2 regions of the Sphingopyxis sp. BE259 genome follow, and region 1 is predicted to be linked to the other one. Evidence: riboswitches for the same ligand, from Rfam matches in the RefSeq annotation. Region 1 holds a riboswitch; the other holds the start of a gene.

What was found. A riboswitch is a leader RNA that binds a small molecule or an ion and turns the genes downstream of it on or off. The one in region 1 is predicted to bind cobalamin.
Region 2: it holds a riboswitch for cobalamin, as region 1 does, so the genes downstream of both, J2X44_RS13045 (TonB-dependent receptor domain-containing protein) here and J2X44_RS02485 (TonB-dependent receptor domain-containing protein) in region 1, are expected to answer to the same signal.

What each region holds. Positions count from the first base shown of each region.
Region 1 is NZ_JAVDWM010000001.1:507,056-514,081, reverse strand. Features, by position in the region: gene J2X44_RS02510 (esterase-like activity of phytase family protein) at 1-73, opposite strand, end outside; gene J2X44_RS02505 (glycine zipper 2TM domain-containing protein) at 250-657, shown strand; gene J2X44_RS02500 (Ppx/GppA phosphatase family protein) at 846-1,949, shown strand; gene J2X44_RS02495 (RlmE family RNA methyltransferase) at 1,946-2,692, shown strand; gene J2X44_RS02490 (S41 family peptidase) at 2,808-4,277, shown strand; cobalamin riboswitch at 4,532-4,718, shown strand; gene J2X44_RS02485 (TonB-dependent receptor domain-containing protein) at 4,861-6,810, shown strand; gene J2X44_RS02480 (hypothetical protein) at 6,810-7,026, shown strand, end outside.
Region 2 is NZ_JAVDWM010000001.1:2,701,568-2,708,593, forward strand. Features, by position in the region: gene J2X44_RS13035 (acetyl-CoA acetyltransferase) at 1-666, shown strand, start outside; gene J2X44_RS13040 (acetyl-CoA C-acyltransferase) at 671-1,819, shown strand; cobalamin riboswitch at 1,872-2,092, shown strand; gene J2X44_RS13045 (TonB-dependent receptor domain-containing protein) at 2,269-4,113, shown strand; gene cobO (cob(I)yrinic acid a,c-diamide adenosyltransferase) at 4,113-4,721, shown strand; gene J2X44_RS13055 (ABC transporter substrate-binding protein) at 4,721-5,575, shown strand; gene J2X44_RS13060 (iron ABC transporter permease) at 5,572-6,573, shown strand; gene J2X44_RS13065 (ABC transporter ATP-binding protein) at 6,567-7,026, shown strand, end outside.

The DNA of each region.
Region 1 (7,026 bases):
GAAAACGCTGCACCGTCCCCGGCACCGGTCCGATGACAAGGAAGATCATGGCGGCAAAAAAAAGACGGCGCATCGGCGCGGGTTAGGGCGGCGCGGCGCGAAAGGGAAGCGTTCCGGGGTGCGAAGCTGAACGCCAGCCAACAAGCGCGTTCAGGGTCGGCTCAATGCGAATCGCTCATAACCCCTTCATCGAACACCGCCCAGACGGGCAGCCCCAAGGGGCCAAACGACGAAAGAAGGAGAACGACGATGAAAAAGATGGTGACCCTCTCGATCGCCGCCCTGATGTCCACCGCGACGCTGGGCATGGCGGCTCCCGCTGCGGCACAGAACGGCTATTACGACCGTGACGGCTACTCGAGCTACAATGTTGGCTATGACCGCGACGACCGTCGCTATGACCGTCGTTACGATCGTCGCGCCGATCGCCGCGATTATCGCCAGGACCGTCGCTATAACCAGCAGCGTTACAACAACCGCAATTATCGCCAGTGCGACAAGGGCACCGGCGGCACGATCATCGGCGCAATCGCCGGTGGCCTCGCCGGCCATGAAATCGCCGGCCGCGGCGACCGCGCCGTCGGCACGATCATCGGCGGCGCAGTCGGCGCCATCGCCGGCCGCGCTATCGACAAGGGGAATGACGGCTGCCGTTAAGGGCTGTCCCGACCTCCAATAATTTCCTTTCCCCCTTCACCTCGCCCGGCCCAGCCGGGCGGGGTTTTCTTTGTCTTGCACGGCGGCGGATGCCGCGGGGTTGCCTAAAACGCTGCGAAAGCGTAGGTTCTGGCCCAAGTGCACATCCGCAATTGGCGGATGCGTGAGAGAGACAGGTCATACTAGCCATGCGGCAAATGGCAGCGCCATCAGGGCGACCGCCGCGGCCAGGTTCCAGAACGGGGTCGGCGGCAAAAGGGCGAAACCCGGCGGATGTCGCCGCGCGCCCGGCGCATTTCGTTCGGCCGCGCAGCTATGCCGCCATCGATCTGGGCACCAACAATTGCCGCCTGCTGATCGCGCGGCCGCAGGATGGCGAACTGGTCGTCATCGACGCCTTTTCCCGCATCGTCCGGCTGGGCGAAGGCCTGCATGGCAGCGGCCGGATCAGCGATGCGGCGATGGACCGCACCGTCGCCGCGCTGGCAATCTGTGCCGACAAGCTGCGCCGCCGCCATGTGTCGCTGTCACGCGCGGTCGCAACCGAGGCGTGCCGCCGCGCCGCCAACGGTGCCGAACTCGCCGATCGGGTGCGACGCGAAACCGGTATCGCGCTCGACATTATTTCGGCCGCCGAAGAGGCGCGGCTCGCGGTGTTGGGGTGCCACAACCTGATGGAACCCGGCGAGGGCCCGGCGCTGATTTTTGACATCGGCGGCGGCTCGACCGAGCTGATGCATGTCGATGTGTCGGACCATGACGTAAAAATCCACGATTGGATCAGCGTGCCATGGGGCGTCGTGTCGTTGACCGAACATGCGCCGTTGCCCGACGACAGCCTAGAGGGCCGCCAGGCCGCCTATGCCCATATGCGCGAAGTGACGCGCACCGCCTTTGCCGCCTTTGCCGGGCGCGCCGAGCAGTTTGCGGGGCAAGAGCTGCGCCTGCTCGGCACCAGCGGCACCGTGACGACGCTGGCCAGCGTGTTCCTGAACCTGCCGCGCTACGACCGCCGCGCGGTCGATGGGCTGGTCGTGCCGTCGAATGCCATGCGCGACATCAGCCGCCGTCTGGCCGACGCCAGCATCGCCGACCGCGCCGAGATCGCCTGCATCGGCCGTGAACGCGCCGACCTGGTCGTCGCCGGTTGCGCCATATTGGAAAGTATCATCGACCTGTGGCCCGCGGCGCGGGTCGGCGTCGCCGATCGCGGCATCCGCGAGGGCATTTTGCGGACCTTGGCGATGCAGGGGCGCGACGTACCGGTGACCCGCCGCGAGTATCGCAAATGAGCAGCGGCAGCGGGAGCAGCAAGGGCGGCGGCGCCAAAGGAACCGGGGGCCGCGGCGGGCTGCATGTCCGCGTCAAGACCGCGAAAAAGCGCAGCGTGTCGTCGACGCGCTGGCTGCAACGCCAGTTGAACGACCCTTATGTCCGCCGGGCGCAGGCCGAGGGGTATCGCTCGCGCGCCGCGTACAAGCTGATCGAGCTCGACGAGAAATTCGGTTTCATCAAGAAAGCCCGCGCGGTCGTCGATCTGGGGATCACGCCGGGCGGCTGGTCGCAGGTCGTGCGCAAGACCAACCCCCGCGCGCGCGTCGCCGGAATCGATCTGCTGGCGTGCGAGCCGATCGAGGGGGTCGAAATCCTCGAGATGGATTTCATGGACGACGCGGCGCCCGATGCCCTGATCGAAGCGCTGGGCAGCGCCCCCGATCTGGTGATTTCCGACATGGCCGCGAACACGGTCGGTCATCAGCAGACAGACCATCTGCGCACCATCGGGCTGGCGGAAACCGCCGCCGATTTCGCGGTGCAGACGCTGCTGCCCGGCGGGGCGTTCGTCGCCAAGGTGTTTGCCGGCGGCGCCGATCACACCCTGCTGACCTTGCTGAAAAGGCATTTCACCACGGTCAAGCACGCCAAGCCGCCCGCCAGCCGCAAGGGTTCGCCCGAGCTCTATGTGATCGCCCAGGGTTTCAAGGGCCGTAGCGCCGCCGATGCGGCCGAAACCGGCGACGAAAACACGCGCTGACCCCGGCATCGGCCCAAGTTCATTGCGGGGCAATTTAATCGCGCATACATAAGGCGATGACTGCCGTATCTGCACCGACACGGCAGCGTATCGCGCTTATTTCCAAGGACAATCGATGAAGCATCGGTCGCAAAAAACCATCGCCCTGTTGACCATCTCGGCGTTTGTGCTGGCGTCGTGCGGCGGCGGCGGCAGTTCGAGCGGCGGCGGTGGTGGCGGCGGACCGGTGACCGTCACCCCGACCCCTTCGCCTACCCCGGCGGCGAGCTGCGGCCTCGCGGCGCGCCAAGGCTTTGCCAAGGCGGTGATCGACGAATGGTATTTGTTCCCCGGCGACGTCGCCACTGGGGTCAGCCCGGCAAGCTACACCGACGTTCAATCCTATATCGATGCGCTGGTCGCTCCGGCGCGCGCGCTCGGCAAAGACCGCTTTTTCACCTACATCACCTCGATCGCCGAGGAGAACGCGTTTTTCGCCAGCGGGTCGAGCGCCGGGTTCGGTATCCGCCTGACCTATGACCCCGCGGGGCAGCGCGTGCTGATCGCCGAGGCCTATGAAACCGCGCCCGCCTTTGCTGCGGGGATCGATCGCGGCACGGCGATTATCGGCATCGGCAGCAACAGCGGCAATATCCGCAGCATTTCGAGCATTGTCGCCGCCGAAGGCACCGCGGGCATCACCAATGCGCTGGGACCGAACGACCCTGGCGTCACCCGCGTGCTGCGGATCAACGATGCGGCAGGCACCCGCGACGTCACCGTCGCCAAGGCCGATTATGATCTCGATCCGATTTCGGACCGCTACGGGGCGAAAATCATCACCGAGGGCGGCCGCAATTACGGCTACCTCAATCTCCGCACCTTCATCTCGTCGGCGAACCCGCAATTGCGGGCCGCCTTCCTGAATTTCCGCAATCAGGGGGTGACCGACGTCATCATCGATTTCCGTTACAATGGCGGCGGGCTGGTTTCGACCGCCGAACTGATGGGCGACCTGCTCGGCAACAACCGCACGTCGAGCGACCTTTATTCGCAGACCAATTTTCGCGCCTCGAAGTCGGTCGAAAACGACCGCCATTTCTTTAACCCGCAGCCCGAATCGATTGCGCCGACCCGGATCGCCTTTATCGGCACCGGATCCACCGCATCGGCCAGCGAACTGGTGATCAATTCGATGCTGCCCTATCTGGGCACCAACATGACGCTGGTCGGCAGCAACACCTTTGGCAAGCCGGTCGGCCAGATCGCGCTCGACAAGGCCGAGTGCGACGACCGGATGCGCGTCGTCGCCTTCGCCACCGGCAATGCGACCGGCGCGAGCGACTATTACGGCGGGCTGGCACCGAAGATCGCCAACAGCTGCGCCGCAGGCGACGATTTGACCCTGCCGCTGGGCGATCCGCGCGAAGCATCGGTGCGCGCCGCGATCGATTTCCTGGCGGGCCGCAGCTGCACGACGCGGATCGCCGAGGCCAGCGTCGGTCCGGCAGCCCAGAGCAGCAATGTCCGCGTACAGGCCGAGCCCGAAATGCTGGTCACCGACGAGCCGAGCGCCGCGCAGCGCGAACTGCCGGGGCTGTTTTAGGGCCGGGGTGATGCCCCCCTTCCCCTTGATGGGGGAAGGATACGCAGCCTTGCCACGAATGTGGCTAGGCGAAGTTGGATGGGGGTGACGGTGCGTCCTTGCGCCATCGTCTCGGATCGAGGGCGCACCCCCACCGCTGCGACGAGGCAGCAAGCTGCCAAGTCTCACTGCCTCCCCCATGAAGGGGGAGGGATATTACGCTGAATCCACGCAGCCTCGAGAGCAGCGATTGACCGCCACCCCGAAATCAAGCTAACGGGCGCCAAGCGACAGGTTCCCCGGCGACGGGGACTAAGAGGGAACGGGAAAACCCCGGCTGCCCCTGCAACTGTACGCGGCGAGCCATCGGCCAATTGCCATTGGGACTGTCTGTCCCGAGAAGGCGGCCGATCCGGCGCTGACCCGCAAGCCAGGAGACCTGCCCGTCGCCGTCGTCTTTCGCGCGGGCAGGGTGCACCGAGCGGACGGGGGTGAACCCGCATGACGACAAAGTGAACCGCGTTCGCGCGGGGACGTTGTCGTGCGCCCGGTGGCCCAGACAGCGATCCCGCGTGCGCGCGGTGTTGTCGACAAGGTTACCAAGATGAATCGCATTTTTCGTGTTTCCGTTTCGCTCGCCGTCCTGGCGGCGTCCTCCCCCGTGCTTGCCAACGAGGCAGCGCACGCCGTCGCCGCCGACGGCGAGACCATCATTGTCACCGCAACCCGCGCGCCGCTGACCCTTGACGAAATTCCCGCCGCGATCGCGGTGCTCGACAAGGCCGCGATCGACCGCGCGCAGGATATTGGCGTCACCGAACTGCTGCTCCGCACCCCGGCGATCAGCATCTCGCGTAACGGCGGTTATGGGACATCGACATCGCTGCGTATCCGCGGCGCCGAATCGGACCATAGCGTCGTCGTGATCGACGGGGTGAAGCTCAACGATCCGTCGTCGACCGGCGGCGGCTTCAACTTCACCAATTTGCTGGTCGGCGACATCGCGCGGATCGAGGTGCTGCGCGGGCCGCAGTCGATCCTGTGGGGCAGCCAGGCGATCGGCGGGGTGGTCAATATCGTCACCGCATCGCCCGAGAAGGCGCTTGAAGGCAGTTTCGACATCGAAGCGGGATCGCGCAACACGGTCAGCGCGCGCGCCGCGATCGGTGGCCAGACCGGCCCGCTCAGCTGGCGGATCGGCGGCCAGCGCTTCACCACCGACGGCATTTCGTCGCACGCCAGAGCGTTCGGCGGGGTCGAACGCGACGGCTATCGCAACCACACTCTGTCGGGCCGCGCCGAACTGGCGCTCGCCGACAATGTCAGCGTCGAGGTTCGCGGCACTTATGCCAGCGGACGGGTGCAATTCGACGGCTTCAACGCCGACAGCGCCGACTATGGGCTGAACAAGGAGTTCGTCGGCTATGCGGGGGTCAATTTCGCCCTCGCCGATGGGCGGTTCCAGAACCGCATCGCTTACGGCTACACCGACACCAACCGCGACAATTTCAACCCGACCCGCGCCCGGCCGCAAAGTTTCGAGGCCGACGGCCGCAACAAACGCTGGGAATATCAGGGCAGTTTCGCGGTCGGCGACCGCATTTCGGCGATCTTCGGGGCCGAGAATGAGCGGTCCGATTTTCGCAGCCGGTCGCCCGCGGCATCGTTGTCGACCCCGCTGCCTGCGTTCGCGCGCGGCGAGGCCGAAATCACGAGCGCCTATGGCCAGCTGAGCGTCGAACCGGTCGATGGGCTGACGCTCAATGGCGGGGTGCGCTATGACGACCATGACCGTTATGGCGGACAGACTTTGTTCGCAGCAGGCGGCGTGTGGCGGCTGCCGACCGATACCGTGCTGCGCGCCAGCTATGGCGAGGGTTTCAAGGCGCCGAGCCTGTTCCAGCTGTTCAGCGAATTCGGCAACGTCAGCCTCGATCCCGAAGCCGCCAAGGGCTGGGAAGCGGGCATCGAACAACATCTGCTCGGTCGCCAGCTGGTCATCGGGGCGACCTGGTTCGACCGCACGACGACGAACCAGATCATCTTCAACAGCTGTTCGGCGACCGCCACCGATCCGCTGTGTTTCGTTCCCGGCAATCCGGCGGCGCGGCGCTTCGGCTATTATCTCAATGTTGCGCGCGCCGAAGCGCATGGCATCGAAGCATCGGCGGCGCTGACTCTCGGCGGGCTGACGGTGGACGGCAATTACAGCTGGGTCGTCGCCGAGGATCGCTCGCCCGGCACCGCCAATTTCGGCAAATGGCTGCCGCGGCGGCCGCGCGACACGGCAAACGCCTCGGCAAATTACGCCTTCGACTTCGGGCTCAGCCTGGGAGCGGCCGTGCGCTGGTCGGGCAAGAGTTTCGACAATGCGAGCAATGCGACGCGGCTCGACGATTATACGCTGGTCGATTTGCGCGCCGAGTTCGCGCTGTCGGATAGGGTCAAGCTGTTCGCCCGCGCCGAAAATATCTTCGACGAGCAATATATGACCGCATTCCGTTACGGTTCGCTGGGACGTAGCGTTTATACCGGCATCCGGGGGCGCTTCTGATGGCCGCGCTGTCGAGTCGCGGCGCATCGGCGCTGTGGGTGGCGCTGCTGACCGCGGCGAGCACCGCGACGACGCTGGCGCTCGCCTGCGCGACGCCCTTTCCCGCGCTCGCGGCCCTCGCGGCGGTGCATATGCGCCGCCGCGAGGGCGTGGCGCTGATGCTGCTCGCGTGGCTCGCGAGCCAGTGCGTAGGGTTCTTCGTGCTCGGCTACCCGC
Region 2 (7,026 bases), 2.2 Mb from region 1:
CAGACGCGCGGCTGGGCGGTCACCGACGACCATCTGGGCGAGAATGACGAGGTCAATCCGCTGATCGAGGGATCGCTTCGCAAGTCCGATTGCGGGCAGGTCACCGATGGCGCCGCCGCGATCTTCCTCGCCTCGCGCGAGGTCGCCGAAGCCTATGCGAAGCGCCGCGGCATTCCAATCGAAAGTATCCCGCGCATCAAGGGCTGGGGCCATGCCACCGCGCCGCTGCTTTATTCCACCAAGGTCGCGGACAGCCGCGGCGGCGATTATGTTTTCCCCAGCGTCCACAAAACGATGATGGACGCGCTCCGCCGCGCCGAGATGCCCGACATCTATGCTTGCGACGGGGTCGAGGTGCATGATTGCTTCTCGATCACCGAATATATGGCGATCGACCATTTCGGCATCACCAAACCCGGCGAAAGCTGGCGCGCGGTCGAGGACGGCACGATCGCGCTCGGCGGCAAGCTGCCGGTCAACCCGTCAGGCGGGCTGATCGGGCTGGGGCATCCCGTCGGTGCCACCGGCGTCCGCATGCTGCTCGACGGCTGGCGGCAGGTCACCGGCAACGCGGGCGATTATCAGGTCGGGGGCGCGCGCAATTTTGCGACCTTCAACGTCGGCGGCAGCGCGACGACCGCGGTCAGTTTCGTCGTCGGCGTCTGATCGGTTGGACGTCTTTCTCTACGACGCCGTGCGAACCCCGCGCGGCAAGGCGCGCCCCGATGGCGGGCTAGCCGGACTGACCCCGCAGGAACTGGTCCGCCAGCAGGCGGCGGCGCTCGCCGCACGCTGCGGCGATTTTGTGCCCGAGGCGCTGATCCTCGGCTGCGTGACGCAGAGCGGCGCGCAAGGCGGGCACATCGCGATGCTCGCGAAGCTCCACGCGGGCCTGCCCGACACGACCGCCGCTCACAGCATCAACAATTATTGCGCATCGGGCCTGTCGGCGATCGGCCAGGCGGTCGCGAAAGTCGCGAGCGGCGAAGCCAATTGCATCCTCGCGGGCGGCGTCGAGTCGATGAGCGCGACGCCATTCCTGAGCGACGGCGCCGCTTTCTACACCGACGACAGCTTGCCGCCGCGGGCGCGCTTTGTGCCGCCCGTCCTCGCCGCCGACCGGCTCGCGAACGCCGAGGGCATCACCCGCCCCGACCTTGATGCCGTGGCCCTCGCCTCGCAACAAAAAGCCGGTCAGACCGACACCGACCCCGCACTCCAATACTCCCGCATCGCCACCGGCCCGCTGACCGGCGAGGAGTGCATCCGCCCGCAAACCACCGCGGAATCGCTCGCCGCCGCGCCGCCTGCCTTTGGCAAATTGCAGCAGCAATATTCCGACGCGCTTGCGGGCGAGACGTTCGAGCCGCTCCACAGCATCGCGCACGCGCCGCCGATCTGCGACGGCGCAGCCCTCGCGCTGATCGGCAGCGCTGGGCTTGGCACCGCGCCGCGCGCGCGCGTCGTCGCCTTTGCCGAAAGCGGCGGCGACCCCGCCGCGTCGCTGACTGCGGGTTTCATCGCGATGGACAAGGTGCTCGCAAGCGCCGGTTTGACCCTCGCCGATATGGACCGGATCGAATTCATGGAGGCCTTTGCCGTCACGATCGCCAAATTCCTGCGCGACCGCGACGCCGACCCGGTGCGGGTCAATGTGAGCGGCGGGCATCTGGCCAAGGGGCATCCGATGGGCGCGAGCGGCGCGATCCTGACCTCGACCCTGCTCGACGCACTCGATGCGTGCGGCGGCAAATATGGCCTGGTCGTGCTGACCGGCGCGATGGGCGTCGGCGCCGCGATGATCGTCCAGCGCCAATAAAGCCGATTGCGCCCGCCCGCCATTCCGCTATGGGCGGCGCGTGCGGGGTTCGCCCCGCACAGATCGCGCCGGTGCCCGAAAGGGCTTAAAATGGGAACGCGGTGATGGGGTTCTTGCCGAACCCCCGAAGCCGAGGCTGTCCCTGCAACTGTAAGCGGCGAGCGCGATGCACCGTCCGGATCTGATCCGGACAGCCACTGGGGTGACCTGGGAAGGCGTGCATCAAGCCCTGACCCGCGAGCCAGGAGACCTGCCGGCGTGGGTCGCTCACTGCCAAGGCCCAGGGAAAGGCCGCGGCACGGACACTTCCGTCGAGCGACGACCAAGCGGCTGGAGCCGCTTCGGTGCCGGGGTTGCAGGCATAAACGCCACTTGCGACGCCAGCATGGGTCGATCGCGCGCGCGTTTCGGCAGGCTCCGCCTTCGTTGCCGGCGTGCGGGGGTTTCCCATGTTCAAATTTGCGACCATTTCCTTGTTGGCATTTGCTGTAGCGACGCCGGCTTTTGCCCAAACCGCCGACGATATCGTCGTCACCGCGTCGGGCATCGAACAACCGCGCGACGAGGTCGGGCAGGCGATCACCATCATCGATGCCGATACGATCGAACGGCGCCAGTCGGTCGATGTCGTCGATCTGCTCGCCACCACCCCCGGCGTCCGCTTCAACCGCACCGGCGGCGCCGGATCGGTGGCGGGCATCTCGCTGCGCGGCGCCGAAACGACCCAGACATTGGTGCTGATCGACGGCGTGAAGGTCAACGACCCCAGCGGCATCGGCGACGGTTATGATTTCGGCCATCTGCTGACTGGCAACATCGACCGGATCGAGGTGCTGCGCGGTTCGAACTCGGTCGTGCATGGCAGCCAGGCGATCGGCGGCGTGGTCAGCCTGATGACCGCGACACCCGCCGAGGGTTTTGCCGCGAACGCTTCGGCCGACTATGGCTATAGCGACACCCTCACTGCCAAGGCCGATGTATCGGGCACCGCCGGGCGCGTGTCTGGCGGCATCGGCGGCGCCTATTTCCGCACTGACGGCATCTCGTCGGCCGCGGTCGGCACCGAGAAGGATGGGTACAAGAATTTCGCCGGCAACGCGCGGCTGAAGGTCGCGTTCAGCGACGCACTCAGCCTCGACCTGCGCGGCTATTACATCACTGCCGACCTCGCTTATGATAGCTTCTTCGGCGCGCCCGCCGATAGCGCCGATGTCGCCAAGCTCGACCAATATGTCGGCTATGCGGGGCTGAACCTCGCCCTGTTCGACGGCCGCTTTACCAGCCGCGCGGCGGTGACCTGGTTACGCAACGACCGCGATTATTATTTTGTCCGCGGAACCGCCCCCGATTACGGCTATTCGGGCACCAACCTGCGCTTCGAATATCAGGGTGTCGTTGCCCCGAGCGACAGTGCGAAGCTGATCTTCGGCTATGAGCATGAGCGCCCCGATTATGATTTCTTCGGCTTTGGTTCGACCGACAGCCAGCGCGCCAATATCGACAGCGTCTATGCGCTGGGCATCGTCCAGCCGTTTACCGGTCTGTCGCTGACCGGCGGGGTGCGCCACGACGACCACAACCAGTTCGGCGGTGCCACGACGCTGGGCGCCAACGCCAACTACACGCCCAACGATGGCGCGACCAATGTCCGGCTGAGCTATGGCGAAGGCTTCAAGGCGCCCTCACTCTATCAGCTTTACGATGCGTTCAGCGGCAATGCCGCGCTGCGCCCCGAACGGTCGAAAAGCTATGACATCGGCATCGATCAGAACCTCGCCGATGGCCGCGCGCTGGTGTCGCTCACCGCCTTCCTGCGCAACACCACCGACCAGATCAATTTCGACAATGCGACCTTCACCTATGGCAATATCGACCGCACTCGCGCCAAAGGTATCGAGGCGACGCTGGCGCTGCGGCCGGTCGACGCGGTCAATGTCACCGCATCCTACAGCTATATCGATGCCCGCGACCGCTCGGGACGCCCGGCGTTCGACGGCAAGCGCCTGCCCCGCCGCGCCGCGCACGCGATCAGCGTGTCGGCGGATTATGACTGGTCGTTCGGCCTGTCGACCGGCGCGACGATCACGATGGTCGGCGACAGTTTCGACAATGCGGCGAACAGCGTGCGGCTCGATGGCTATGCCCTTGCGGGCGTGCGCGCGTCCCTTGCGGTCACCGATCGGATCGAGCTTTATGGCCGCGTCGATAATCTGTTCGACGCCGATTATGCCACCGCGTCGGGCTATGGCACCTACGGCCGCGCGGCCTATGGCGGCGTGCGGGCGCGATTCTGATGAAGCCGCGCACCGACGCCGAGCATAATGCCAGGATGAAGAAGATCCAGGCGGCGCAGAACAAGAAGGTCGCGGCGAAGACGGTCGAAAAAGGATTGGTTATCGTCCATAACGGCCCCGGCAAGGGCAAGACATCGGCGGCGCTGGGCATGGCGATCCGCGCTATCGGTCACGATATGAAGGTCGGCGTGGTGCAATTCGTCAAAGGGGCGATGACGACGGGCGAGAAAGCGGTGTTCGACCGCTTTCCCGACCTGATCGAATTCAAACCGATGGGCGAAGGCTTTACCTGGGACACGCAGGACCGCGCGCGCGACATCACGGTCACCCGCGCCGCGTGGGACGAGGTCAAACGGATGATCGCCGATCCGTCCTATGCGATGGTGATCGCCGACGAGCTCAATATCGTGCTGCGCTACGACTATCTTCCGGTGGACGAGGTGCTGGCGACGCTCGCGGTCAAACCCCATATGACGCATGTCATCATCACCGGCCGCAACGCCCCACAATCGCTGATCGACGCCGCCGATCTGGTCACCGAAATGACGCAGGTGAAGCATCCGTTCCGCGAGCAGAATGTGAAGGCGCAGCGAGGGATCGAGTTTTGATGCAGCGGCGCGGCCTCTTGGCGGCGACAGGCCTGCTGGGCGGCGCGGCGCTGCTCTGGGCCGCTTCCCCTGCCCCGGCGGCAAAGGCACCCGCAGTGCCGCAGCGCATTGTGTCGATCAACCTGTGCGCTGACCAATTGGTGCTCGCGCTCGCCGACCGCGGCCAGATTGCCGGGCTGACCAAAAATGCCACTGACCGCGAAATGTCGGGCGAGGCGGCGGCCGCGACGGGGCTGCCGCTGCTCAGCAATTCCGCCGAGCAGATATTGGCGATCGAACCCGACCTGATCATCGGCATGCCCGCCAGCCGCAGCGCGGCGCTGGCCGCCTTGCCGCAGCCCGATTATCCGCTGCTCGACCTCGATACCGCGAACAGCCTCGACGAAATCTACACCTCGATCCGGCAGACCGCCGTCGCCGTCGGCCATCCGGCGCGCGGCGACGCGCTGATCGCCCGGATGCAGCGCGAACTGGTCGGGCTGCCCAAACCGGGCAAGGGCCGCGTCGCAGCCTATTATCAGCGGCGCGGCTATATGACCGGCACCGGCACGCTGATCGACGAGTTGATGACGCGCGTCGGGCTGGTGAATCTTGCCGGCAAGCTCGGCAAGCCGCCGTTGTCGCAACTGAGCATCGAAGAGATGGCCGCCGCGCAGCCTGATTTCCTGATCGTCGAAAGCGCGACCGACACAGTGATCGATCAGGGGAGCGAAATGCTGCACCACCCCGCGTTGAAAAACATTCCGCGGATCAGCGTGCCGCAGGCGTGGACGGTGTGCGGTAGCCCCGCCTATACGCAAGCCGCGCGCAGCCTGACGGCGCAAATCGCGAAGCTGGACGGCAACGGCGCATGACCCGCTTCGCCCTCCCCCGCTGGACGTTGATCGCTGCGCTGACGGCGCTGACCCTCGTCGCGGCGATCGCGTCGCTGCTGTTCGGCGCGGTCGACCTGTCGGTAGCGCGTCTGATCGCCGCTGCCACCGGCGACGGCGACAAGGTGGCGTCGATCATCCTGTTCGACCTCCGCCTCCCGCGCACCCTGCTTGCGCTCGCGGTCGGCGCGATGCTCGGGCTCGCGGGAGCCGCTTTGCAGGGCTACCTCCGCAATCCGCTGGCCGAACCGTCGGTGCTCGGCACGTCGAACGCCGCGGCGCTCGGCGGTGTCGCCGCGATCTATTTCGGGCTAGCCGAAATCCATCCCGTGGTCCTGCCCCTGCTGGCAACCGGCGGTGCGTTGCTATCGCTCGCCCTGCTGGTCGTGCTGGCGGGCAAGGCCGAAAGCCCGCTGACCCTGATCCTTGCCGGGATCGCGGTCGGGACGCTGGCGGTGGCGGGGACCAGCCTCGCGCTCAACCTGTCACCCAATCCGTTCGCGGCGATGGAGATCATGACCTGGCTGCTCGGCAGCCTGGAGAACCGCTCGTTCGACCATGTCTGGATCGCGCTGCCCTGCATCGCCATCGGCACCGCCATGCTGCTGTGGAACGGCCGCGCGCTTGACGCGCTGACGCTCGGCGAGGATGCGGCGCAGGCGCTGGGCACCGACCTCAAACGCACCCGCCTGCGGCTGCTCGTCGGCACCGCGATCGGGGTCGGCGGCGCGGTAGCCGTGGCCGGCGCCATCGGTTTCGTCGGCCTGATCGTCCCGCACCTCATTCGCCCGCTGACCGATCGCAGCCCGTCGGCGATCCTGCTGCCATCGGCGATCGGCGGCGCGGCGCTGCTGACCCTCGCCGACCTGGGCGTTCGCATCATCCCGACGACGAACGAACTGAAACTCGGCGTCGTCACCGCCTTCCTCGGCGTGCCGGTCTTCCTGCTCCATTTGATGCGGGAGCGGCGGCTATGGTGAGCATCGTTCTCAACCAGGTCGGCGTCACGCTCGGCCGCCGCCGGGTCGTCCACGACGTCAGCGCGGCGTTCGGCCCCGGCACGCTGACGGGTATCGTCGGGCCGAATGGCGCGGGTAAATCAACGTTGGCGCGTGCGATGCTCGCACTGGTTCCGGCAACCGGACGCATTCTGATCGATGGCACCGATGCGGCCGCAGTGCCGCGCCCCGATCTGGCGCGGCGCATCGCCTATGTGCCGCAGGCGCAGCTGCTGCACTGGCCGCTGACTGTCGAGCGGCTCGTCGGCCTTGGCCGCCTGCCCCACCTCGCGCCGATGTCGAGGATCGGCGCCGCTGACACTGCCGCGATCGAACGCGCGATGGAACGCGCCGACGTGCTGGACCTGCGCGACCGGATCGCGACCGAATTGTCGGGCGGCGAACGCGCCCGCGTCTTGTTCGCCCGCGCGCTGG